DNA from 3 places in the Pseudarthrobacter sp. PH31-O2 genome. Region 1 is predicted to be linked to each of the others. Evidence: riboswitches for the same ligand, from Rfam matches in the RefSeq annotation. Region 1 holds a riboswitch; each other region holds the start of a gene.

Region 1 (7,865 bases):
AGGATGAGGACGTTCGGATGGGCTGCCAGGACGGTGGCCACCGACAGGCGACGTTTCTCGCCCCCGGAGAGTGTGTACGGGTTCGCGTCCACGAGCTCCGCCAGCCGGAGCCGCTCGAGCAGTTCGTCGACGCGTTCCTCGCCGCGGCCCAGGTGCCGGGGGCCGAACATCAGCTCATCAAGTACCCGCCCCGTGACGAACTGGTGCTCAGGTTCCTGGAACACTGTGCCGATCCTTGAGATCAGCTGCCGGGCCTTCCACTTGTACGGATCGCTCCCGGCACCGGAGCTGAGTTCCGGGGTGGCCGAGACCGTGCCGGAGACCGGCGCGAGCAGGCCCGCGAGCGTCAGGGCGAAGGTGGACTTTCCCGATCCGTTGGGGCCGGTAATGGTCAAGGCCTCCCCGGCGCGGACCCGGGCAACAATGCCGGACTGGACGGGCGCCGGCGGAATGGGTCGAAAACCGCCCCGGAGGCCCGCCCGGCGCGGCCGTTCGCGGGACACGGCCAGGTCCTCAGCGGCAAGCAGCAGTCCCGCTGTCGGGGTGCGGGCAATCTGGCCACCGGGCGCCCCGGCGGCGGCCCTGCCGACGGCCGAGGCGGCGGCCGATGCCGGGCCGGCGGGCCGCGGCCGGTGACGCGTCCGGGTCTGCGGCACGTAACCGGGCACCCAAACACCCGCCGCGGTGAGCATGTCCCGCGCCTGGTCCAGGACCTGGTCCGGCGGTCCGTCGATCAGCACCGCGGTGTCCGTCGCCGAGCCCGGCTGCAGCACCACAATCCGGTTCACGAGGTCTTTCCAGACGGCAACCCTGTGCTCCACGACCACCAGGGTAGCGCCGGTCTTGTCCAGGCAACGGCCGACGGCATCACGAAGCTCCAGCACTCCGGCCGGGTCCAGGTTGGCGGTGGGCTCGTCGAGGAGAATCAGTCCGGGGCGCATCGCCAGGATGCCGGCGAGGGCCAGGCGCTGCTTCTGGCCGCCGGACAGCGCCGACGTCGGGTGGTCCAGCGGCAGGCGGCCGAGTCCGACGTCGTCGAGCGCTTCCGCTGCCCGGGTCCAGATGTCGGCCGGGGGCACTGAAAGGTTTTCCGCCCCGAAGGCGACGTCGTCGCCCAGGCGCGAGAGCACCACCTGCGTCTCCGGGTCCTGCTGCATCAGCCCGGCCCGGCCGCGCCGCTCCCGGGGTGATGCCCCGTCGATCAGCAAGCTGCCGGTCTCCTCGGCATCCCCGTCGTCCGCCGGCCCGCGGCCAGCGGCTCGCCCGGCGTCCCCGCCGGGCGAGTCGCCGAGTACACCGGCCAGGGCGTGGAGGAGCGTGGATTTGCCGGCACCGGATGGTCCCAGCAGCAGCACACGTTCCCCTGCCTGAATGTCCAGGTCAAGGCCGCGGACTGCGGGCCGGGTCCGGCCCGCGTGCCACCAGCCCCAGCCACGCGCGGTGATCGCAGCCGGGCGGACCCGGTCGGAGGATGTCATCAGCCGTGTGCGCGGGTCAGGAAAAGACCGGCTCCGCGGCCGCCTTGCGGGAGGCGAAAGAGCCCAGCACCCCAGTCCTGGCCAGGGCCCGGGTGGCGAGCCAGGACAGGCCGCCGGCGATCACGGCGCCGGAGATCACAGTGAAAACGATGTAGGCCAGCTTGTCACCGGAGGCATAAGCGATGTTCCAGCCCCAGGGCAGGAACGAGTCATTCAAGCCGCAGAACAGGCCCGCCCCGGCGCCGGCCAGCAGTGCCACCGGCAGGTTGAATTTCCCGTGAAAGGACGGCACATTGAACTTCTTGTAGAGCACCGCGGCAAAAACCAGCTCGGCGCCGAGGCCCTGCAGGATGCCTGAGATCAGCACTGTGGTGCCGTACTGCGAGCCCATGATCAGCTCGCCGGTGGCGGCCACCGATTCGCAGAACAGTGCAGCACCCGGCTTGCGGATGATCAGCATGCCCAGCACGGCCGGGAGCATCCAGCCTCCGGCGTAGAGCCCGGTGAGCGGCGGATAGAACGCATTAACGGGGGCAGAAACCAGGTTGGCACCCTGGGACCAGGCCCAGAAGATCACGCCGCCGGCAACCGCAATGAGCGCCGCCACCACAATGTCCACCACACGCCAGTTGTGGCTGTACCGGACGGGCGCGCCGGCTGATCCGGGTTGTACGGATCCGGGCTTGGCAGATGTATCAGTCATATCGTCCTCCTGAGGAACAGGAGGGGAGAGTGGCCCGGGCCTGCAGCTTCCGCTGCCGCTCCGGCCACTCTGAGAACTCGACTCCCTTGCGCCGGTACTAACCGGATCAGGTTCGAGGGTCTGCGGCTGTCCGCACTCTCAGCGCCCACCTGTGGTCTCCCCGGATTTCCCCGGTGATGCCCGACGGCGGCGCTCCCCTGTCGTATCTAAAAATCGCCCTTGTGGGCGTGACCCACTTTACACCCGTGGAGGTTTGTTTTTCCGGAGTCGGCCGTCACAATCCGCCGGCGCCCGGGACGGCCGGCCTAGTAGAGGCAGCAAGCACGGGAACGCCGGATGCCGCGCCCTGCCGGCCACCAACGGCGGCGAACTAGAACGGGAACCCTAACAAGTGACCAACTCACCAGCGCGGTCCCCCCCGGCTACGACCCGGACTCCGGGGACGAGCAGCCGGGCGGCGGGTTGAGGAGGGATGGTCGCCACCGTCACAGTGTCGGGGTTGCCGCAAAAGCCGACCATAAACTGGTGGACAAAGCCCGCGCGGAAATACTCGGCCGCCCCGGGACGTCAGGCTGAGCTGCCGCCGTTGTTAGCGCCTCGAGCCGTCCGGCCGGCAAGGCGGATCAGCGCAACCCCCACGCCCACGAACCAGGCCCACATCAACACTCCGTATCCGCCGTAGAACTCCGGAACAGTATGCCGTAGCGCCTCCGCAACGACGCCGAGGCCGCCGATCGCGATCCCCAGCCAGGCCAGGGTCTGCGGCAGCACGCCCTTCAGCATGACGAAGGAGATCAGCAGGATGCCAAGCGCGGAGAGGACTCCGACGACGGCCGCCGTGTTGTTCTCGGCGACGATCGCCTCGGCGGCGGTCGAGTAGCGGAGCCGGGACGCGTCGTCGTCCGCGGCCGCGTAACGGTCGCTGAGATATACCAGCACCATGGATCCCCGGCTGGTGACAGGGACGGCCATGATCAAGGCCCACGGCACGGCCCCGACCACGGCGGCCAGCAGGGCACGGCTCTTGTCGAGCGGGGCGAGCGCCACGAACAACGCCACGAATACCACCACCGGCAGGATGTTCGGCACGATCCACAGCAGTTGTTCGGCAATGTAGATCCCCTTGTTCCGCGCGATGAATGCCAGCGTCTCGGCGCCGCCGTGGACCGGAGGCGGGGCGAGGAAGTCCAGGACCAGCGCGAGAATCAGCAGCGCCACGAAAAGAATCGAGGAGATGCCGGCCCAGAGATAGAGCGTCCGCCATGTCTGGCCGTCAGCCGACGGGAGGTCCGGCCGGGTGTGGGCAAGCGAATGGGTTTGGGGCTGTTCCATACTTGAAGTTACGTCTGCCCCGCCCCACCGGACAGGGGCGTTGGTCCCAAGCTGGCCCGGGTCCGCCCGCAGGTCCCCAACTGGACCGTCGGGCGAGGAACGCTAGGCTAGGGGAAGCCCTGTTTCCCTCCCGCAAGGAGTTGCGAAGAATGAATATTTTCATCAAACTGCTCGGCGCCGGCGTCAGCCTGCTTGCCGGCTACGTCGGCACCAAGCTCGTGGACACCGTCTGGGAGAAGTCCACCGGCAATAAGCCACCCAAGGGCCACGAGGACGATGTCCCCACCACCCTGCGCTCGGCCCTGACTTTTGCGCTGATCTCCGCGTCCGTCAGCGCCATCATCCAAGTACTCGCAAATCGCGGCACCCAGCGGGCGGTTGCACGCTTCGCCAAAACCCAGGACCTGGTCTAGGGCGCATCCTCTAGCTTCACCGCCCGCCGGTGTCCCCGGCGTCGTCGTCAGTGAATCCCCGGGTGCCGGCTGCCTGCTGCACCACGGCCTCCAGGTCGTCGGTGCTGAGCAGCTCCGGGTGGAGGTGCTTGGTCCGGTACCCGGCGCGGCCGACCATATGCGCGGAAACCGGAACCGTGAGCAGCTGGAAGATCCATGCCACCACCAGCACCGGCCAGACCCACCAGGTGCGCATTTGAAGGCCCAGCGCGAACAGCAACAGGAACAGTCCCAGCACCTGGGGCTTGGTGGCTGCGTGCATCCGGGTCATCAGGTCGGGAAAGCGGAGCAATCCCACCGCCGCAGCGAGGGACATCAGGGCACCGACCACCATAAAGACAGCCGAGACGGCGTCGATCACGGTGTCGGCGGAAAATGTCTCAGGAGGCACTGCTTTTCTCCCTCCGGTCGGCAACGAAGCGGGCTACCGTGACGGAGCCGACGAACCCGATAAGGGATACCGCCACCAGCAGCATAAGGTTGTTCAGGTGCCGGTTCACTGCCATGTCGATGCACATGGCCGCCCCCACGATGGCCAGGAGCACGTCCGCGGCAAGCACCCGGTCCAGCAGCGACGGACCCCGCGCGATCCGGATGATCGCCCCGCCGGCGGCCAACGAGAGCACCACCGCGGTCACGGTCAGGACTAGCGCCATCACGGCCCCACCTCCTGGTTGAGTGCGGACACTTCGGCTTTGGTCCCCATGATCCGGATCAGCCCGGCCTCCGTGTCGCGGACGTCCTTGCGCAGTTGCGCGGCGCCTGCTGCGTTGCGGACGTTGATCCCGTGCACATAGAGCGTGGATGTGGAGCGATCCACTTCCACCACCATGGAACCGGGGATCAGCGCGGTGACGTGACCGGTCGCCGTGACCAGCAGGTCAGAGTGGCTCCGGAGCGGGACGGCCACAACGGCACTGACCACCTTGGGTCCCTTGGCCGCTGCCAGGTACAGGACCTGGCAGCTCGCTGCCACCACTTTGGCCAGGAACACGAGTACAAACGGCACTGCACGGAGCAGGTTGAAGCGCCCGCCCAGTTCCACCGGCGGCAGGTAGAACAGCCGGGCGACAACGACCGAAATCAGGGCTCCGAAGAGCAGGTTACCGGGGCTGAAGTCCCGCCAGAGGGCGCCCCAAACCACTACGAGCCATACGAGCAGCGGCAGTTCCTGCCGCAGCGAGATCCGTTTCCGGCTCATTTGGAGGCCTCCTGCGGCTGTGGCCCGGGCCTCGGCGGAACCGGCGCATCTTCGCCCAGGACCGCCTGGATGTAAGAGGTCCGGTCCAGCATGTCGAAGGCAGACTGGTCCGCGACCTTGAACAGCGGGCCGGCGAAGATGGTCAGCCCGACGCCGAAAAGCACCAGGCCTAGCGTGGAACCCACCATGGTCCGCGGCAGCAGCGTGACGTTGGTCTTGCCCGCCCGGTCCCCCGTTGCCGAATCTTCCGGGGCAGCCAGCAGCACCGGATCCGGGTGTTCCGCGTCCTCCGGTTTGCGCCAGAACGCACGGTTCCAGACCCTGGCGATGGCAAGCAGCGTCAGCAGGCTGGTCAGCACTCCGCCGGCCATCAGTGCGAAAGCCAGCGGTGTTCCCAGCTGAACCCCGGCCTGAAGCAGACCCAGCTTGCCCAGGAAGCCGGAGAACGGCGGGATCCCGGCCAGGTTCATTGCCGGGACAAAAAACAGCACCGCCAGCAGGGGCGACAACTTGGCCAACCCGGCCAGGCGGTCCACCGAGGAACTTCCGCCACGGCGCTCAATCAAGCCCGTCACCAGGAACAGGCTGGTCTGGATGGTGATGTGGTGGACGACGTAAAATACGGCGGCGCCCAGCCCTGCCACCGAGGACATCGCCAGCCCGAACACCATGTAGCCGATGTGGCTGACCAGGGTGAAGGACAACAGCCGCTTAATGTCATTCTGGGCCAGTGCGCCCAGGATTCCGACAATCATTGTCAGCAAGGCGGCCACCATCAGCGGCGCATTAAAAGTGTCGCCCGGGAAGAGCAACGTTTCGGTGCGGACAATGGCGTAGACACCCACCTTGGTGAGCAGCCCTGCGAACACCGCGGTGACTGGAGCCGGGGCCGTGGGGTAGGAGTCCGGGAGCCAAAAGGACAGCGGGAACACCGCCGCTTTGATGCCAAACGCCACCAGGAGCATTACGTGCAGCAGGTTTTGGGTGCCCTGGTCCAATTGCGCCAGCTTGATGGCGAGATCAGCCATGTTGATGGTGCCGGTAGCGCCATAGATCATCGCGATCGCCATCAGGAAGAGCACTGAGGACACCACCGAGACCACCAGGTAGGTCACGCCTGCCCGGATCCGCGGGCCCGTTCCGCCGAGGGTCATCAGCACGTAGCTGGCGGTCAGGAGGATCTCGAAGCCCACATACAGGTTGAACAGGTCGCCGGAGAGGAACGCATTGGACACCCCCGCTACCAGGATCAGGTAGGTGGGGTGGAAGATCGAGACCGGCGCATCCCGATCGCCGTCGGCCATGCCCTGACCGGTGGCGTAAATCAGCACGGCGAGGCTCACCGAGGAGGAGACCACCAGCATCAGCGAAGAAAACTGGTCCACCACCATCACGATGCCCCATGGCGGGAGCCAGCCGCCGAGGTTGACCGCCGACGTTCCGCCTTCCCAGACGGAGGCCAGCAGCAGACACTCCAGCAGCAGCGTCACGGACAGCAGCGCGATGCTCACCGTCCGTTGCGCACGCGAATGTCGGATCAGCAGGAAGGTGAGGGCCGCCCCGAGGATGGGAAGGAGGACGGCGAGCGGGGCGAAACTGGCAATGTTCACTGTCCGTCTCCTTCCGGATTGGGTAGTTGGACGTTCAAGGAACCCGGTTGCTCCTCCGCCGCCGCCCGCTCGGCGTTCAGCGTACGGTCTGCCACTTGGACCGTGGCTTCGGCGCCGGCTGGGACGTTGGAGACCCCCTGGCCGTCCGAACCGATCATGGTCAACGGAAACTCGGAGGTTTCCACCGGGATCACGGAGTCGTCCTCGACGTCGAAGCTGGGGGTCCGCGCCACGCGGCGGTCCTCGGCGTCGTCCTGGATTTCATCCTCGCGGGCCAGCACCCAGGTCCGGTAGATGATGCCGAGCATAAAGGCCGTGACGGCAAAAGAGATCACGATCGAGGTGAGGATGAGGGCCTGAGGCAGCGGATCGTTGTAGTCCCCGGCCGCGGTGTCCTTGCTGAACATCGGCGCCAGGCCGGCGTACCCGCCGGTGGTCAGAATCAGCAGGTTTGTGGCGTTTGTGAGCAACATCAGGCCCAGCAGGACCCGGGTAAGGCTGCGTTCGAGAATCAGGTAGATGCCGCAGGCGTACAAGGCTCCCATGACCGTCAGCAGTGTCAGGTTGACGCTCATGCTTTTCCCTTGGCTGTGGTTTCGGCCGGTACTCCGCCGGGCTCCTGGTCGCTGGCCGGTTCGTGTGACTGTTCCTCGAAATGTTCGTCGATTTCGGCGCCCAGGCTGCGCAGCACGTCCAGGGCCAGGCCGACGACGACCGTGTAGACGCCGATATCGAAGATCGTGGGGGTGACGAACTTGACGTCGCCGAAAACCGGCAGCCAGAACTCGATGATGGCGCTTTGGAACACCTGGCCGCCCAGCAGCAGCGGTACCAGGCCGGATGCCGCCGCGGTGGCCAGGCCAATACCGAGCAGGGTGCCGGCGCTGACGGGCGACGCCTCGCGCAGCTCGAAACGACCGCCGGCGAGGTACCGGACTGTGAGGGCCAGCCCGGCGGTGAGGCCACCGGCGAAGCCGCCGCCGGGAAAGTTGTGGCCCGCGAGCAGCAGGTAGATCGAGAAGACGATTATTGAGTGGAAGACCAGCCGCGTGACGACTTCGAAGATGATCGAGCGGCGTTCCGGGGCCA
Region 2 (7,865 bases), on a different contig from region 1:
TGGCCGAGGCCCTTGCCTTCGCTGGCGCCTTCGATCAGGCCGGGGACGTCGGCGATGGTGAAGCGCACCTCGCCGGCCTGGACCACACCGAGGTTCGGGATCAGGGTGGTGAACGGGTAGTCGGCGATTTTGGGCCGGGCGGCAGACATCGCGGCAATCAGGCTGGACTTGCCGGCGGAGGGGAACCCGACCAAGGCAATATCGGCGATGGATTTCAGTTCCAGGACAACGTCACTGGATTCGCCTTCGATGCCGAGCAGGGCGAATCCCGGGGCGCGGCGTTTCTGCGAGGAGAGCGAAGCGTTGCCCAGTCCACCGATGCCGCCGGCCGCGGCGATGTATTCGGAACCCTCACCGACCAGGTCTGCGAGGACCCTGCCGTCCTTGGACTTGACCACGGTGCCCTCGGGAACCGGGAGGATCAGGGTTTCGCCGTGCTTGCCGGCGCGCCAGTCGCCCATACCGGGTCCGCCGTTGGTGGCGTGGCGGTGCGGGGCGTGGTGGTAATCGAGCAGGGTCGTGGTCTGGGGGTCCACGCGCAGGATAACGTCGCCGCCGTTGCCGCCGTTGCCGCCGTCGGGACCGCCGAGCGGCTTGAACTTCTCGCGGTGAACGGAGACACAGCCGTGGCCGCCGGTACCGCCGGATACGTGCAGTACTACCCGGTCTACAAAGCTCGCCACGTGGATCTCCTCAGTGCTGTTCCCGTAAGCGTGCAAAGACGCTCAGGATGATTGTAATGCGGTTAAAACACCGGTGGAGCGGACCTAATGGCCCGCCCCACCGATTTAAAACGTAGGTACTACTCTGCAGCTGCTGCAGCCACAATGTTCACAACGCGACGACCGCGGCGGGTGCCGAACTCGACGGCTCCGGGAGCCAGGGCGAACAGGGTGTCGTCGCCGCCGCGGCCGACGCCGGCGCCCGGGTGGAAGTGGGTTCCACGCTGGCGGACGATGATCTCGCCTGCGGAAACTACCTGACCGCCGAAGCGCTTGACGCCGAGGTACTGGGCGTTCGAGTCACGACCGTTGCGAGTGGAACTCGCGCCTTTTTTATGTGCCATTTGGAAATGCCTGCCTTAAAATTCTGGGGAATCTGCTGAAAACCTGAACAGTAACGAGTAGTTACTTGATACCGGTGATCTTGACCTTGGTCAATTCCTGACGGTGACCCTGGCGCTTTTTGTAACCGGTCTTGTTCTTGAACTTCTGGATGACGATCTTGGGACCGCGAAGGTCCTCAAGGATCTCAGCCGTAACCTTTACCTTGGCCAGGTCCGAAGCAGCAGACATGACCTTGTCACCGTCTACCAGGAGCAGTGCGGGCAACTCAAAGGTGCTGCCGGCTCCACCGGGGACGCGGTTCAGGGTAACGAAGTCTCCAACGGAAACCTTCTCTTGCCGGCCGCCTGCGCGGACAATCGCGTACACCACTGGGGAACTCACTTCTCTCGACGTTTATTACTAGATTTGCGTGCGGAACCTGGGTCCAAAGTTGATGGTCCGGCTCACGCTGTGCCTCTACGCCGGTGGGTTCCCCGGGGGAACCCATGAGCTATCCCGTGGACATTCGCACCTGAAATCAAGTGGAGCGTCCTCAAGGTCATAACCCAAGTGTTGGCGTAAGCACCGAAGATCTAGACTACGCTAATTTTGCCTTCGGCCGCAAATGAGGCTGGTTCCGAAGGGAGGTACGTGCTAGGTGACACCCTGTATGGACAGGACGTTGCCGCAACGACTTCCGGAACCGCGCCTCCCTATCGTACAGGCTCCCTGCTGTCCCGCGGCTCAGGCGTGCACGCGCGGCGCGTCGAAGAAGTCCACTTCGTAGCGGGCGGACTGCCGGAAGGCCACGGTCATGGCGTCCCGTTCGCCGGGTGAGGCCGCCCGGGCTGCGGTGTCGGTGTGGGCGATGGCCTGCCGGGTGGCGTCGGCGAACTCCGGATCGGCGTAGGTGCGCAGCCACGCGGCGTAGGGGTGCGATTGCGGCGCACCCGCGGCGAGGAACCGGTTGTGCAGTGCCTGTCCCACCTCGGCATAGAGCCAGAAGCACGGCAGTACCGCAGCGATCAGCACTCCGTAGCTCCCGGTGACCGAGGCGGCCAGAAGGTGGTCTACGTAGGACTTGGTGACCGGTCCGAGCGTCCGCTCCGCCGTGCGTCCGCGCAGCCAGGTCCGGTGCAGTTCGGCTTCGACGCTGAGGCAATTCTGTGCGGAGCGGGTCCAGAAGAGCTGTTCGTCTTCCGTGGGTGCGATCGCGGCGGCCCGGGAGAGGACCCGCGAATAGCCGTTCAGGTACAGGGCGTCCTGTCCGAGGTAGTACGCGAAGTCCTGCTCCGGCAAGGACCCGTCCGCCAGGGCCGTGATGAAGTCCAGGCCGTAGATGGCCTCGAGGTCGGCAGCAGCGGTTTCCCGCAGTCCACGGGCGAATTCACCCGCGGCAGGGACCCGGTGCAGTTCGCCGCCGCCGGCACCCGTACCGTGATGGGCGGTCTGATGCTGGACATGGTGGAAGTGATGGACCGGGCCGTTGCCGCTGCCGACGTCGAGGTCCGCCGAGGTGCGCAGCGCCCCTTCCAGCCACGGCTTAACTTCCCGCAAGGCGGCCTCCCAGTCCCCGACCCGGGCCTGCACGGTCGCCATCGCCGCGGACAGTGAGCATCCCGTTCCGTGGCTGTTGCTGGTGCGGACCCGCTCCCCCGGTACTACTATGACGTGCCGGGCCAGGACCCCGCAGGTGTTGACGAGCGCGTCCGGGCAGCCGTCGCCGTGCTCGCCGGCTCCGCCCGCAGCGCCGGTGCCGTCGAGGTGGCCGCCCTTCACCAGGACGGTCGTGCCGGTGCCGGCGGCAAGCCGCTTGCCCTGTTCCAGCGCCGCAGCCCAGTTGCCGGCGACGGGTTCGTTGAGCAGAATCGCGAGTTCGGCGAGGTTCGGCGTGATCAGGTCCGCGTAGGGCAGCAGTTCTTGCAGCGCCGATTCGGCGGGCGCCTGCAGCAGCCGGTCACCGCTTGTGGCCACCATCACGGGGTCCAGCACCACAATGGCGGGCCTGACCTTCGCCAGCCAGGTCCGGACGGCGTCGATCACGGCGGCGTCCCCCAGCATCCCGATCTTGACGGCGTCGATCCGGATGTCGGCGCTGACCGCGTCAAGCTGGGCGGTCAGGAAATCTGCCGGCGGGACGTGGATGGCGCTGACGCCGCGTGTGTTCTGTGCGGTCAGGGCGGTGATGGCGGCCATGCCGTAGCCGCCATGCGCGGCAATGCTCTTCAGGTCCGCCTGGATCCCGGCACCGCCGGAGGGGTCCGAGCCTGCGATCGTGAGCACCCGCGGGATCCGGGATGCCGGGGCTGCTGGGACAGCGGGAAGAAACGGGGAGGCGGCGGTCATGGGAGACATCCCTTCGCCGGTGCTAACCGGACAGGTTCAACGGGTCTGGATCTCAGCCGGCTCGATGCGCGGCACCCCGTGTCAGGGACCAAGCCTAGCCGCATCCTTTAACGAAGTCGCGGGCACGGCCCGAACCTGGCGTATTGCTACGCGGCCCGGACCGCACCCGCGGCCTTCCCGAACTTTCTTGGGGTTAGAGTTCCGAGGCCGGAACGCCGACGCCGAGGATAATCGGTTCGTTTGTGGCCGGTTTGGCCGTCGGCGTTGTTGCTGCTGCCGGGGCCTTTGCCTCGTGTACCGAAACGGCAGCCTGCGGCGCCGCCCGGCGCTGCTCTACCGAGGTTTCGTTGGCTGCTCCCTGCGCGCGGCTGGCGCTGCGGTTGCGCCGTCCGCGGCGGGCACGGGAGGCGCCGGCCTCGGGGGCCGCCTCCGTCTGGGAGCCTGGCGCCTGGGCGCGGCCCGGGCCGGTTCCGCCGGCACGCGCCGGAGCCGCCGGTGCAGTCCGGGCTGCGGCCGCCTTCGCAGCCGGTGCAGCGGGATCCGCCGCGGAGACTTCCCCGCTGTCACCCAGCTGGGCGAAAGCCTCGGTCAGCAGGTCCATGGTCAGCGCGGGCGCACCCGACTCGTCGGCATGCTCCACAAACGGCAGTGCGACTTGTTCGCCGCCGAAGGTCAGCACGGCGCCGGGACGTCCGGCAGCCTCCTCCGTTGCGGCCAGCTCGACGGCTGCCTCAACAGCGGCCTGGCGGACCCCGGCGTCGACTCCCGTGGCCGCTTCATCGTCATGCAGATGGGCAGCATGCGCCGCCGCAGCGATATTCGCCAGCGCGTGGCGGGTCGCCTCGGCCTTGGCATGGCGTTCGGCGTCGGTGGGCTCGGGGTGCGCTGCGGCCGGCACCGACTGTTCGTCCGTGCCCTGGCCGCCCCGTCCGCGGCGGCGGCTCTTGCGTTCGGTCCGCGGGGGGGCAGGCTGCTCCGCACGGGGAATGTGATGCTCGGCGGCAACGACGTTGGCGCGGCGGTGCTCCACCGGCTCGTCGTGGGTCACAATGCCGCGGCCGGCGCAGGCCTCGCACTGTTCGCCGAAAACTTCCAGCAGCCCGGTACCCATCCGCTTCCGCGTCATCTGCACGAGGCCCAGCGAAGTCACCTCCGCGACCTGGTGTTTGGTCCGGTCCCGGCCCAGGCACTCCACCATGCGGCGCAGTACCAGGTCCCGGTTCGATTCAAGCACCATGTCGATGAAGTCGATCACGATAATGCCGCCGATGTCGCGGAGCCGGAGCTGCCGGACAACTTCTTCGGCCGCTTCGAGGTTGTTTTTGGTGACGGTTTCCTCAAGGTTGCCGCCGCTGCCGGTGAACTTGCCGGTGTTGACGTCCACCACTGTCATGGCTTCGGTGCGGTCGATTACGAGCGAGCCGCCGGAGGGCAGGAAAACCTTGCGGTCCAGTGCTTTGTGGATCTGCTCGTCGATGCGCCAGGCACCGAAGATGTCCGAGTCCTTGGTCCATTTCTCCAGCCGGCCGACAAGGTCGGGGGCTACGTAGGTGACGTAGGCCTCGATGGTGTCCCACGCTTCCTCACCGGAGACGATCAGCTTGGAGAAGTCCTCGTTGAAGACATCACGGACTACCTTGATGGTCAGATCGGGTTCGCCGTAGAGCAGTTCGGGGGCAAGGATCTTGGTTGAGCTCGACTGGCCCTCGATCCCTTCCCACTGGGCACGGAGCCGGTTGATGTCGTGCGTGAGTTCTTCCTCGGACGCACCCTCCGCGGCGGTGCGCACAATAACGCCCGCATCCTCGGGCAGGCGGTCCTTGAGGATCCGCTTGAGGCGGTTGCGTTCGACGTCGGGCAGCTTGCGCGAGATTCCGGTCATGGAACCGCCGGGTACGTAGACGAGGTAGCGGCCGGGCAGCGAGATCTGGCTTGTGAGGCGGGCGCCCTTGTGCCCGACGGGATCCTTGGTGACCTGGACCAGCACGGAGTCGCCGGACTTCAGCGCGTTCTCGATCCGGCGCTGCTTGCCCTCGAGGTTGACGGACTCCCAATTGACCTCGCCGGCGTACAGCACGGCGTTGCGGCCGCGTCCGATGTCGACGAAGGCGGCTTCCATCGACGGCAGTACGTTCTGGACCTTGCCCAGGTAGACGTTGCCGATCAGGGAATCCTGCTGGGTCTTCGAGACAAAGTGCTCGGCCAGCACGCCGTCCTCGAGGACGCCGATCTGGATTCTGTCATCGCGCTGGCGGACGATCATTTGGCGGTCCACCGATTCGCGCCGGGCCAGGAACTCGGCCTCGGTGATGACGGTGCGGCGGCGTCCGGTATCGCGGGATTCGCGGCGGCGCTGCTTTTTCGCCTCCAGGCGGGTGGAGCCCTTGAGCGAGGTGACACGGTTGTTCACCGGAGCCTCGCTGGCTGTGCGCGGCGCGCGGACGCGCGTCACCGTGTTGGGCGGGTCGTCGTCCTCCCCGCCGGTCAGTTCCAGATCCTGCTCGCCGCGACGGCGGCGGCGACGGCGGCGGGAGGTCACGCCGTCTTCGAGCTGCTCGCCAGTGCCTTCTTCAGCGTCATCCGCGTCGTCGGATTCGTCTTCGGATCCCGGTTCGCTCTCAGCTCCACGGCTGCTGCGGCCGCGGCGACCGCGGCTGCGGCGACGGCGGCGGCTTCCGGCGTCCTCGCTCTCGCCTTCTTCGTCGTCGTCGTCGTCAGCTTCCGCTGCGGCGGCAGCCGGGGCCGGGACAGGGCGGGCCGCGGCGGCCAGGTCGGGTGCCTGGAAGATCATCGAGGTGACCGCTCCCGGCTCCATGAACAGCGAAGCGGCAGCCGAGGCTTCCGCCGGGGCTTCAGCAGCCGGGCTTTCAGCTGCCGGGCTTTCAGCTGCCGGGGCGGCTGGGGCTGCTGCCGGGGCCTCGGCGGCAGTTTCATCCGCGACCGGGCTGGCGGCGGCGGTAACGCCTGCGGTTTCCGTGGCGGCGGCTTCCGGTTCCGCACTGGCGGCCCCGTCAGCTGCGGTCCCTGCGGCCGGGGCCTTGGCCTTGGCGCGGCTGGCGCGGCGACGGACGGGCTTTTCGGCCGGGGCGTCGGCGGCCTCGGCTGCGGCTGTCATTCCGGCAGGGACATCAGAGGGAACGTCCGGGGTCTGTGCCGGGTCCGCAGCAGGAACGGATTCGGCCGGCTCGGCTACCTTGCGGGCGCGGGAGCGGCGGGCGGGGGCCTTGGTTTCGGCGGCCGGAGCGTCCGGCACCTCCGCGGGGACCGCGGTGTCCGCGACGGTCTCCGCGGCGCCTGTACCGCTTTTGGGAAGGGTCTTGCGGCGGGTCCGGACGGGCCGTTTCGGCGGTGACGCGGCCGCTGATTCATCAGCTGCCCCGGCACTTGCGGCCAGCACGTCTTCGTTGCCTGTTACAACCTGGTCATTATCCATATATGGCGACACTCCTGCCCCTGACATGCCGCCACATCCGGCACCCGTTGAGGCAAATATTTGTCAACACCCGCGGGCATTGACAGAAGTCAATTGAATACCCTCAGGTTCGCACCGGCAGTGGGGTGCGGCAGCCCTGGAGAGCCGGCGGAATTGCTCTGAAACCCGTTGATCTACACACCACAACCAGGTGCCGTCCAATGGCATTGCGGGACAGCCTGGATCAGAGGATCCGTGGCTCCCTGCTCATCATTGGCGGTCTTGGGAACAAAATCGCCGGACCGGGACCCGGATGTGGATCGGGTTCCAGCCACGATCATTGTCTCACAGGACACGTCCGAGCAGGCGTAAGCGGGGCATCCGGCCTGCACCGTGGACCGAATCCCCCATGAAGGCAACAGCGTCCGGACTCCCTCCAGGGTCCGGCGATACAATCGGACCAGTTGCATCCAAGCGAAGGACATCCATTCCATGCCCAGCATCTCCAGCGCCACCGACGAGGCAGCCGTGCGGCAGCAACGCCGCGGCACCTCAGCCGACGCACGTCAGCTGCCGCCGATGACCCGCGACCGCCCGTTCGCGTGGCTCCTGCTGATCACCGGCGTCGTTGGCTGGCTGGCCTCCGGGGCCCTGGTACTGGAAAAGCTCGAGGTACTCAAGGATCCGAACCATGTAACAGTCTGCGATGTGAACCCATGGATCTCCTGCGGGCAGGTTATGCAGACCTGGCAGGGTTCGGTGTTCGGCTTCCCCAACATGCTTATGGGGATCGTGGCCTTTGCGGTCATCATCACCACAGCCATGGGAATCCTCTCCGGAGCCGCGTTTGCCCGCTGGTACTGGCTGGGCTTGCAGGCCGGCGTAACCCTTGGCTTCGGTTTTGTGGTCTGGCTTTGGTCGCAGGCGCTGTACTCCATCCATATCCTCTGCCCGTTCTGCATGATCGTCTGGGCCGCCATGATTCCGCTCTTCGTCTGGGTCACAGTCCGCAACGTAACGCACGGCGTGATCAGGCTGCCGGCGGGCCCAACCAGGATCCT
Region 3 (7,865 bases), on a different contig from region 1:
GTGGCGTCCGCCCGCGGGCGGATCGTGGGCGAGCGCGTCTACCGGGAAATGATCGACGCCGGGCTCGCCGGACTGGAAATCGACCACCGGGACAACCCCGAGGAGGGCCGGGCATTCCTGCGCAAACTTGCGGACCGGCACGGGCTGCTGGTCACCGGCTCCTCCGACTATCACGGGTCCGGGAAACCGAACCGGCTAGGCGAGAACCTCACGGCGCCGGAGGTCCTTGCCCGGATCGAGGAACAGGGGACCGGGACGTCCGTGGTGCGCTGACCCCCCGCGGATGCGAGCTTAGGTGCCCGGGAAGACGCTGAAGCTGGCGTGCGGGGCCAGCCTTTTGGACATGACGTCGATGGCCGGCTGGTTCTGGTCCACGCAGACGAACTTCCGGTCGAGTTTCGCGGCGACGGCACCCAGGGTCCCGGAGCCGGCGAAGAAGTCCAGGCACCAGTCGCCGGGCCGGCTGGAGGCGGCAACCACCCGGCGGATCAGGCCTTCGGGTTTCTGCGTCGGATAGCCGGTTTTCTCCTTCCCAGTGGGGGAGACGATCGTATGCCACCAGACGTCGGTGGGCAGCTTGCCCAGTTCGCGTTTGGCAGCGGTGACGAGCCCGGGGGCCATGTACGGCTCCCGGTCCACCTCGGCGCTGTCGAAGTGGTACTTCGTGGGGTTCTTGACGTAGACCAGGATGTTGTCGTGCTTGGTGGGCCAGCGGTATTTGGCCCGGGCGCCGTAGTCGTAGGCCCAAATGATCTCGTTCAGGAAGCACTCACGCCCGAAGATGGCGTCGAGCATCACCTTGGCGTAGTGCACTTCGCGGTAGTCCAGGTGCAGGTACAGGGTGCCGTCATCGGCCAGCAGCCGCCACGCCTCCACGAGCCGGGGTTCCAGGAAACTCCAGTAGTCGCTGAACGCGTCGTCGTACTTGTGCAGCGCACCCTTGATGGTGTCGTAAGAGCGTCCCTTGAACCCGACCCGGTCGCCCTCACCGCCGGCATTAAGCACCATCCTGGTTTCCTGGCGCTTCTGGACCCGGCCGGTGTTAAACGGAGGATCCACGTAAATGAGGGTAAAAGCGCCGTCCGGCAGCGTCGGGAGGTAGTCGGCGTTGTCCGCGTGTACCACCAGATTGCTGCCGTCCGGCGCCCAGACGGTGTCAGCCATATAAGGGTTTAGGCCTCGGTGCTGCTTGCCGGTGCACCGGCCTGGGACTCGCCCGCCACCACTTCGCCATTATGGCGGCGGGTGCGGGTGCGGCGGCGTGCGCGCGTCGCACGGTCGACCTCGGTCGGTGCGCTGGCTGCGGCTTTGGCCGGGGTCTCAGCTGCGGGACCCGTGCCGGCGTCAGCTTCGGCCGGACGACGACGGCGCTCGCCCGAGCGTCCGCTGTCCTTGGCGCCGCCGGTGCCGCCGCTGCGGCGGGAATCATGGGCGCTGTCCCGTCCGCCGGTGCCGCGGCTGCCGCCGCCGCTGCGGGCGCTGTCGCGTCCGCCGCCGGCCTGACCGCCGCGGGGAGTGTTCTTCTTTCCGGTCTCGCCCAGGTCCTCCAGGACCTCGGCATTGACACCGGCGAGTACACGTTTGTCCCGGGGCAGCCGGCCCTTGGTGCCTGCGGGAATGTCGAGCTCCTCGAAAAGGTGCGGGGATGAGGAGTAGGTTTCCACCGGCTCCGGGACACTCAGGCCCAGGGCCTTGTTGATCAGGCCCCAGCGGGGCATGTCGTCCCAGTCGACGAAGGTCACGGCCGTGCCCTTGTTGCCGGCGCGGCCGGTGCGGCCCACCCGGTGCAGGTAGATCTTTTCGTCTTCAACGCACTGGTAGTTGATGACGTGCGTGACATCATCGACGTCGATGCCGCGGGCTGCGACGTCGGTGGCGACGAGGACATCGACCTTATTGTTGCGGAAGGCACGCAGGGCCTGCTCGCGTGCGCCCTGGCCGAGGTCGCCGTGGATGGCGGCCGCAGCGAAGCCGCGGTCCACCAGTTCCTCGGCGACTTTGGCGGCGGTGCGCTTGGTCTTGGTGAAAATGATGGTGCGGCCGCGGCCGCGGGCCTGCAGGATCCGGGCCACGACCTCGATCTTGTCCATGCTGTGGGCACGGTAGATCAGCTGCCGGATGTCGCGCTTGGTCAGTCCCTCGTCGTCTGGGTCCGCGGCACGGATGTGGGTGGGCTTGGTCATGTATCGCCGTGCCATGGCGACGACCGGGCCGGGCATGGTGGCGGAGAACAGCATTGTCTGGCGGACCGGCGGGGTGCCGGCGATGAGGGTCTCGACGTCGGGTAGGAAGCCGAGGTCCAGCATCTCGTCGGCCTCGTCCAGGATCACCATCTTGACGTTCTTCAGGACGAGGTGCTTTTGCTTGTAGAGGTCGATGAGGCGTCCGGGCGTACCGACAACAATTTCGACGCCCTTCTGCAGCGCCTCGACCTGCGGCTCGTAGGCACGGCCGCCGTAGATGGTGGTGATCCGGGCGTTGCGCTTGCGGGCGGCATTCTGCAGGTCGCCGGCGACCTGGACGGCCAGCTCACGGGTGGGCACAATCACGAGGGCCTGCGGGGCGCCAGGGGCCGGGAGCAAGTCGTAGCCGGCGTCGTCGGGTCCGACGACGCGCTGCAGGGCCGGGATGCCAAAGCCGAGGGTTTTGCCCGTTCCGGTCTTGGCCTGGCCGATAATGTCGTGGCCGCCAAGGGCTACCGGCAGGGTCATGGCCTGGATCGGGAACGGGTGGGTGATTCCGGCGTCGGCGAGGGATTCCACGATATCGGCGCGGACATTGTAGTCGGCAAAGGTCTTCTCGGCGATCTCGTGCGGCTTTTCGTCCGAGATGATGGTTTCTTCCGGTTCGATCGTTTCCGTGCCGGATTCGTCGGTCAGAAGCTGGTGCGTGTGCAATTCACTCACTAGGGGAGATTCCTTATTCATTTTGGGCTGCGCTGCATGCTCAACGGGCCGGCCGGGTGGCCGTTCCGGAGCACGCTCAGAAGCGCAAGCAATTCCAGTGGAAGCCGATCGCGGGCTATCTAGATGCTGGCACTGGGGACCAGCGGGTGTATCTCAAGATCGCGTAGGGGCGGGCTTGTTGAATTCGAAAATGAAGGAAATCAACGACCGGGCATCCATATCTACCCTTCCAGTCTAGCCGCACACGGCCCGGAAACTCGACGGCGGCCACTGACGGCGCGGCAAGGCCGCCGATCGCTCAGACGGCCAGCTCCAGCCGGACCTCACGGGTGGTGATGTCGGCCGCGACCACCCGCACCCGGACCTGGGTGCCGGGTTCCAGATCGCCCGGGCAGCGGGCAGTGACGGCGGGTTCGGCGATTTGCACGATTCCGGCGGGCCCGCCGGTGGTGCCGGCGGCATTGGTGCCGTTTTTGCCGGTGCTGTTCTTTCCGCTCCTGGCGGGTTTAGCGCCGGAGATCACGACGGCGTCGAACTCCTGGCCAACGTGGTTGACCAGCAGCGCCGCCTCCACGGTATCGAGGGAGAGGCGCTCCAGCCTGGCGGCCAGCTGGTCCGAGGCTGCCATGATCGACGGGAGCGACGGCAGGGCTTCCCGGGCCCAGGCCGGGACAGCCGTGCCGTTGCTGAGCGCCTCGCAGATCACCAGGACAAAGCGGTCCACCAGGCGTCGGAGCGGGGCCGTGGAGTGGGCGTAGGCGGCGCCGATGGCTGCCTGGACCGCGGCCCCGGGCACCGTGCCATCGAAGGGCGTGTAGCCCGCGCCGCGGAACAGCATGCCGGCCGAGTGCACGATCGCCAGCTGCCGCGGATCCGTGGGATCCAGGGTGCGCAGGTATTCGCCGTAGCTCATGTCGGCGTTCCAGGGCCTGCCAAGGGCGCGGGTCTGGCGGTGGAAATGAGCCAGCGACGCTTCATCCGGCGCCGGCATGGTGCGCAGGATACCGACTTTGCCTTCGAGCATGATCCCTGCTGCGGCCATTCCCGTCATCAGCGAAATCTGGGCGTTCCAGTCTTCCACGGGCAGCGGCGGGGCAGCTACAATCCGGTAGCCGCCGTCAGGCAGCTGTTCGATTTCCTGTTCGGGCATGTTCAGGCTGGCGCCGCCGCGGAGCCGTTCGAGCTCTACCCGCTTCATCCCGACTTCCTTGAGCAGCTCCAGCAGCGGCGCGGCCGTGCCGGCGTCGAGGTCGGCCTGGACACCCCGGTAGCTGAGTTTGGCCCGGCTACGGACTGTGGCACGGCGGACCAGCACTTCCGACACCTCCGCGGTGGTGTCCAGCTCGAATTCCCACACAAAGGCGGCACACCGTTGCCCGGCCAGCAGGCTTCCGGCTTCTTCGCTGATGACTTCCGGGTGCAGCGGGATCCGGCCGTCCGGGGTGTAGTACGTTTGGACGCGACGGCGGGTCTCGGCGTCGAGCGCTCCGCCGGGGACAACAAAGGAGGGGACATCGGCGATCGCATAGAAGACCTTGTATCCCGCGCCGGAACGGTCGATGAAGAGGGCCTGGTCCAGATCGGTGGAAGACGCAGGATCGATGGTCACAAAGTCGATGTGGGTGAAATCCAGCTCCGGCAGTTCGTGTCCGGCGACGGCTTCCTTCGCTTCCCGCAGCGCGTCCTCGGGGAACGGTCCGGGCAGCTCCAGGGTTGTGCGCAACGCGTTGAGTGCCTCGGCAAGGAGGCTCTCCTGCTGGTGGACATTCGGGGTCAAGCGATGCTGGGACACGGAAATCAGAGTAGCTTCATTTGCACTATTAGTCTTGGACCATGAGCAGATTCCCGGCTGATCCCGCCCGCTACAACAGCTTTCTGAGGGATTTGTTCGGCGTGATGGCCTACACCGAACTCTCCGCTTTCGAGCGGCTCTCCTCCGACGCACGGTACGCGCCCACCCTGCACGACCGGGCAGCGCTGGGACGTATCGCCGTGATCGAGTTCCAGCACTACGAACTCGTCAGCTCCAGGCTCGAAGCCATGGGCCTGGACACCGAGGAAGCCATGCTGCCGTTCCAGCCGTCGGTGGACCACTTCCATAAACGCACCCGCCCGGCGGACTGGCACGAGTCCCTCATCAAGGCGTACGTGATCGACACCGTTTCCGCCGACGCCTACCGCGCCATGTCCCGTTATCTCGACGCAGGCACCCGTGCCGTGGTGGAGCAGGTCCAGGCCGGCGACGAAGCGGCAGCGGTGCTGCGGGAACGGCTCCGGGCCGCCCTCGCAGATGACCCGAAGCTGGCGTCGCGGCTGGCACTGTGGGCCCGGCGACTGCTGGGGGAGGTCCTCAACCAGGCGCAGCGGATGAGCTTCGAGCACGCCTTCGCCGACCGGCTGATCGGCGCGGATGAGGACGGGCCGAGGGAGCTTGTCCGAGCCCTGCTGCGGGAACTGGCAGCGAACCACGCACGCCGGATGACGCAGCTCGGCCTTGCCGGCTGAGCAGGCGGGCCTTAGCGTTCCGCGGCGTCGAGGGCGGCAAGCAGGGCCCGGGCTGCGCCCTCGGGATCGGTGGCCTCGGTGATCGCGCGGACCACGACGATCCTGCCGGCGCCCGCGGCCACCACTTGCTCCACATTGCCCAGGTCGATGCCGCCGATCGCGAACCACGGCCGCGCGCCCCAGAGGTTCCCCGCAGCCTCGCTCCCGGCAGTTCTCCGCTGCTGGGCCTCTGACCCGCCGATCGCGTCCGCCGCGTAGCGGACGAGGTCAAGTCCGACGGCGGCGCGGCCCGGCTTTGTGGGGGTGGCCCATACCGGGCCAACACAGAAGTAGGTCAGACCGTTCCGGCCGGAAGTTGCGGCTATCGCGGCGTCCACCTGGGCCGGAGTGTGGGTGGACAGCCCGATAGCGGTGTCCTGGCCGAGGATGTCCCGCGCCGCCCCGAACGGGATGTCCTTTTGCCCGATATGGAACACCGGCGCCCCGGCCAGGGAAGCGAGGTCTGCCCGGTCGTTGACTGCCCAAAGCCGGCCATGACGGCGGGCCGCCTGCTGCAGGACCGCCAGCAGTTCCAGCTCCTCGGCGGCTTCCAGGGATTTGTCGCGCAGCTGGATGATGTCGACGCCGCCAGCAAAGGCCGAGTCCACGAAGTCTGCAAAGTCGCCGCGGTCCCGGCGCGCGTCGGTGCAGAGATAAAGGCGGGCGGTGGTGTGGGCGGCATCCTGGCTCATGTTTCCAGCCTAGTTCCTCTACACTGGGCCAATACCGCGGGAGCCCGCCGCCGTCCACGCCACTGGCGACCGGCAACGGCAGGCTGAGAGGGCGTAGCAGCCGACCGCTTGACCTGATCCGGTTAGTACCGGCGTAGGGAAGGAATCCTCTATGGACGGCACCTTCGTCCCCGGCACGGCCCGTGAAAGCGACGCAACCTCGGCTGCGGCCGCCGCGGATGACCTCAAAAACCCCGAATGTTACGACGTGGCCGTGATTGGCGGCGGCGTTGTTGGCCACGGGATCGCCTGGGCGGTGCGGCGCTCGGGCCGATCTGTCGCGTTGATCGACGACGCCCCCGGAACAGGAGCCAGTTGGGCTGCCGCCGGCATGCTTGCCCCGGTGAGCGAACTGCACTACCAGGAAGAGGCCCTCCTGGAGCTTATGCTGGAATCCTCCCGCCTCTGGCCGGCATTCGCGGCCGGACTGGACGGCGCCGGGGGCGGAACGGGGGGCTCCCGGACGGGCTACCTCACCACGCCGACCCTCGCCGTGGGTGTCGACGCCGCCGACCGCCGGGCGCTCGCGGACCTGCGCACCGCCCAGCAGGCTGCCGGCCTCAGCGTCGAGCCGCTGACCGTCCGTGCGGCACGAAGGCGAGAGCCGCTGCTGAGTCCGGGCATCTCCTGCGCCTTCGATATTCCCGCCGACCACCAGGTGGACCCGCGCCTGCTGCTGGCCCGGATCAGGGAACTGCTGCGCACCGACAGCCGCTCCACCACCATCGCCAGGCGTGCCGGCGGGCTGTTCTGGGAGCAGGGTCGGGTGGCTGGCGCCAGCCTCATCGGCGGCGGTTCCATCCGGGCCAAGGACACCATTGTGGCCAACGGCCTTGGCGCCGCCACACTTGAGGGGCTGCCCGCGGGGCTTGAGTTTCCCCTGCGGCCGGTCCACGGGGACATCCTCCGGCTCCGCGTCCCGGCGAAACTACGGCCGCTGCTCACCGCCACGGTGCGCGGGCTGGTGCGCGGGGTGCCGGTCTACATCGTGCCCCGGCAGGACGGCACTGTGGTGATCGGCGCCACCCAGCGCGAAGACGCGCTCGGCGACGACAACCCGGATGCTGCCACCCAAGCTGGTGTCCCGGGCCGGGCGGTGTCCGCCGGCGGTGTTTACCAGCTGCTGCGTGATGCCCAGCAGCTGGTCCCCGCCGTCGCCGAACTGGAATTGCTGGAGGCCACTGCCCGGGCCCGGCCGGGGACCCCGGACAACGCGCCGCTGCTGGGCCGGGTGGCGGCGCGGGGGCGTCCGGGGGAAATTGCCGGTTTGATGATAGCGACCGGCTTTTTCCGGCACGGCATCCTGCTCACACCCGCCGCCGCGAGGATCTGCTGTGAGTTGCTGGACGGAACCGTGGATTCCCGTTGGAAGCACTTCCGCCCGGACAGGTTCGCCACCGGCAGTCAAACCAGCAGACCGGCCGCAGCCGGCGCCCGGAGGCCGTCCCCGAAGATCATCACCCATCCGAACACCCACCCTGAAGAAAACAAGGAAGCGGTATGAACATCACCCTGAACGGAACCGGGCACTTTCTCCCGGACGGCGCCTCGGTCAGCCAGCTGGTCAGCCAGGTTACCGGCCGGCCGCTGGCGCCCAACGGCCACTCAGTCGACGGCGGGAAACTCGGGGTCGCCGTCGCCCGCAACGCGGACGTGGTCCCGCGCAGCCAGTGGTACACCACAG

Evidence for each region. Region 1 has a riboswitch for thiamine pyrophosphate ahead of QMG72_RS13550 (ECF transporter S component). Riboswitches for the same ligand answer to the same signal wherever they lie in the genome.
Region 2: another riboswitch for thiamine pyrophosphate. It lies ahead of QMG72_RS01985 (bifunctional hydroxymethylpyrimidine kinase/phosphomethylpyrimidine kinase); the one in region 1 lies ahead of QMG72_RS13550 (ECF transporter S component).
Region 3: another riboswitch for thiamine pyrophosphate. It lies ahead of thiO (glycine oxidase ThiO); the one in region 1 lies ahead of QMG72_RS13550 (ECF transporter S component).

The regions. Positions count from the first base shown of each region.
Region 1 covers NZ_JASIST010000008.1:163,894-171,758, forward strand. Annotated here, with positions in the region: gene QMG72_RS13545 (ABC transporter ATP-binding protein) at 1-1,478, opposite strand, end outside; gene QMG72_RS13550 (ECF transporter S component) at 1,495-2,181, opposite strand; TPP riboswitch at 2,247-2,390, opposite strand; gene QMG72_RS13555 (DUF4386 family protein) at 2,749-3,513, opposite strand; gene QMG72_RS13560 (DUF4235 domain-containing protein) at 3,663-3,926, shown strand; gene mnhG (monovalent cation/H(+) antiporter subunit G) at 3,943-4,356, opposite strand; gene QMG72_RS13570 (MrpF/PhaF family protein) at 4,346-4,621, opposite strand; gene QMG72_RS13575 (Na+/H+ antiporter subunit E) at 4,621-5,166, opposite strand; gene QMG72_RS13580 (Na+/H+ antiporter subunit D) at 5,163-6,776, opposite strand; gene QMG72_RS13585 (Na(+)/H(+) antiporter subunit C) at 6,773-7,351, opposite strand; gene QMG72_RS13590 (Na+/H+ antiporter subunit A) at 7,348-7,865, opposite strand, start outside.
Region 2 covers NZ_JASIST010000001.1:447,795-455,659, reverse strand. Annotated here, with positions in the region: gene obgE (GTPase ObgE) at 1-683, opposite strand, end outside; gene rpmA (50S ribosomal protein L27) at 803-1,066, opposite strand; gene rplU (50S ribosomal protein L21) at 1,128-1,436, opposite strand; gene QMG72_RS01985 (bifunctional hydroxymethylpyrimidine kinase/phosphomethylpyrimidine kinase) at 1,791-3,392, opposite strand; TPP riboswitch at 3,384-3,481, opposite strand; gene QMG72_RS01980 (Rne/Rng family ribonuclease) at 3,586-6,825, opposite strand; gene QMG72_RS01975 (vitamin K epoxide reductase family protein) at 7,297-7,865, shown strand, end outside.
Region 3 covers NZ_JASIST010000011.1:117,558-125,422, forward strand. Annotated here, with positions in the region: gene QMG72_RS15665 (PHP domain-containing protein) at 1-273, shown strand, start outside; gene QMG72_RS15670 (DNA-methyltransferase) at 292-1,164, opposite strand; gene QMG72_RS15675 (DEAD/DEAH box helicase) at 1,173-2,906, opposite strand; gene QMG72_RS15680 (RNB domain-containing ribonuclease) at 3,205-4,698, opposite strand; gene QMG72_RS15685 (ferritin-like fold-containing protein) at 4,740-5,411, shown strand; gene thiE (thiamine phosphate synthase) at 5,423-6,142, opposite strand; TPP riboswitch at 6,169-6,300, shown strand; gene thiO (glycine oxidase ThiO) at 6,294-7,685, shown strand; gene thiS (sulfur carrier protein ThiS) at 7,682-7,865, shown strand, end outside.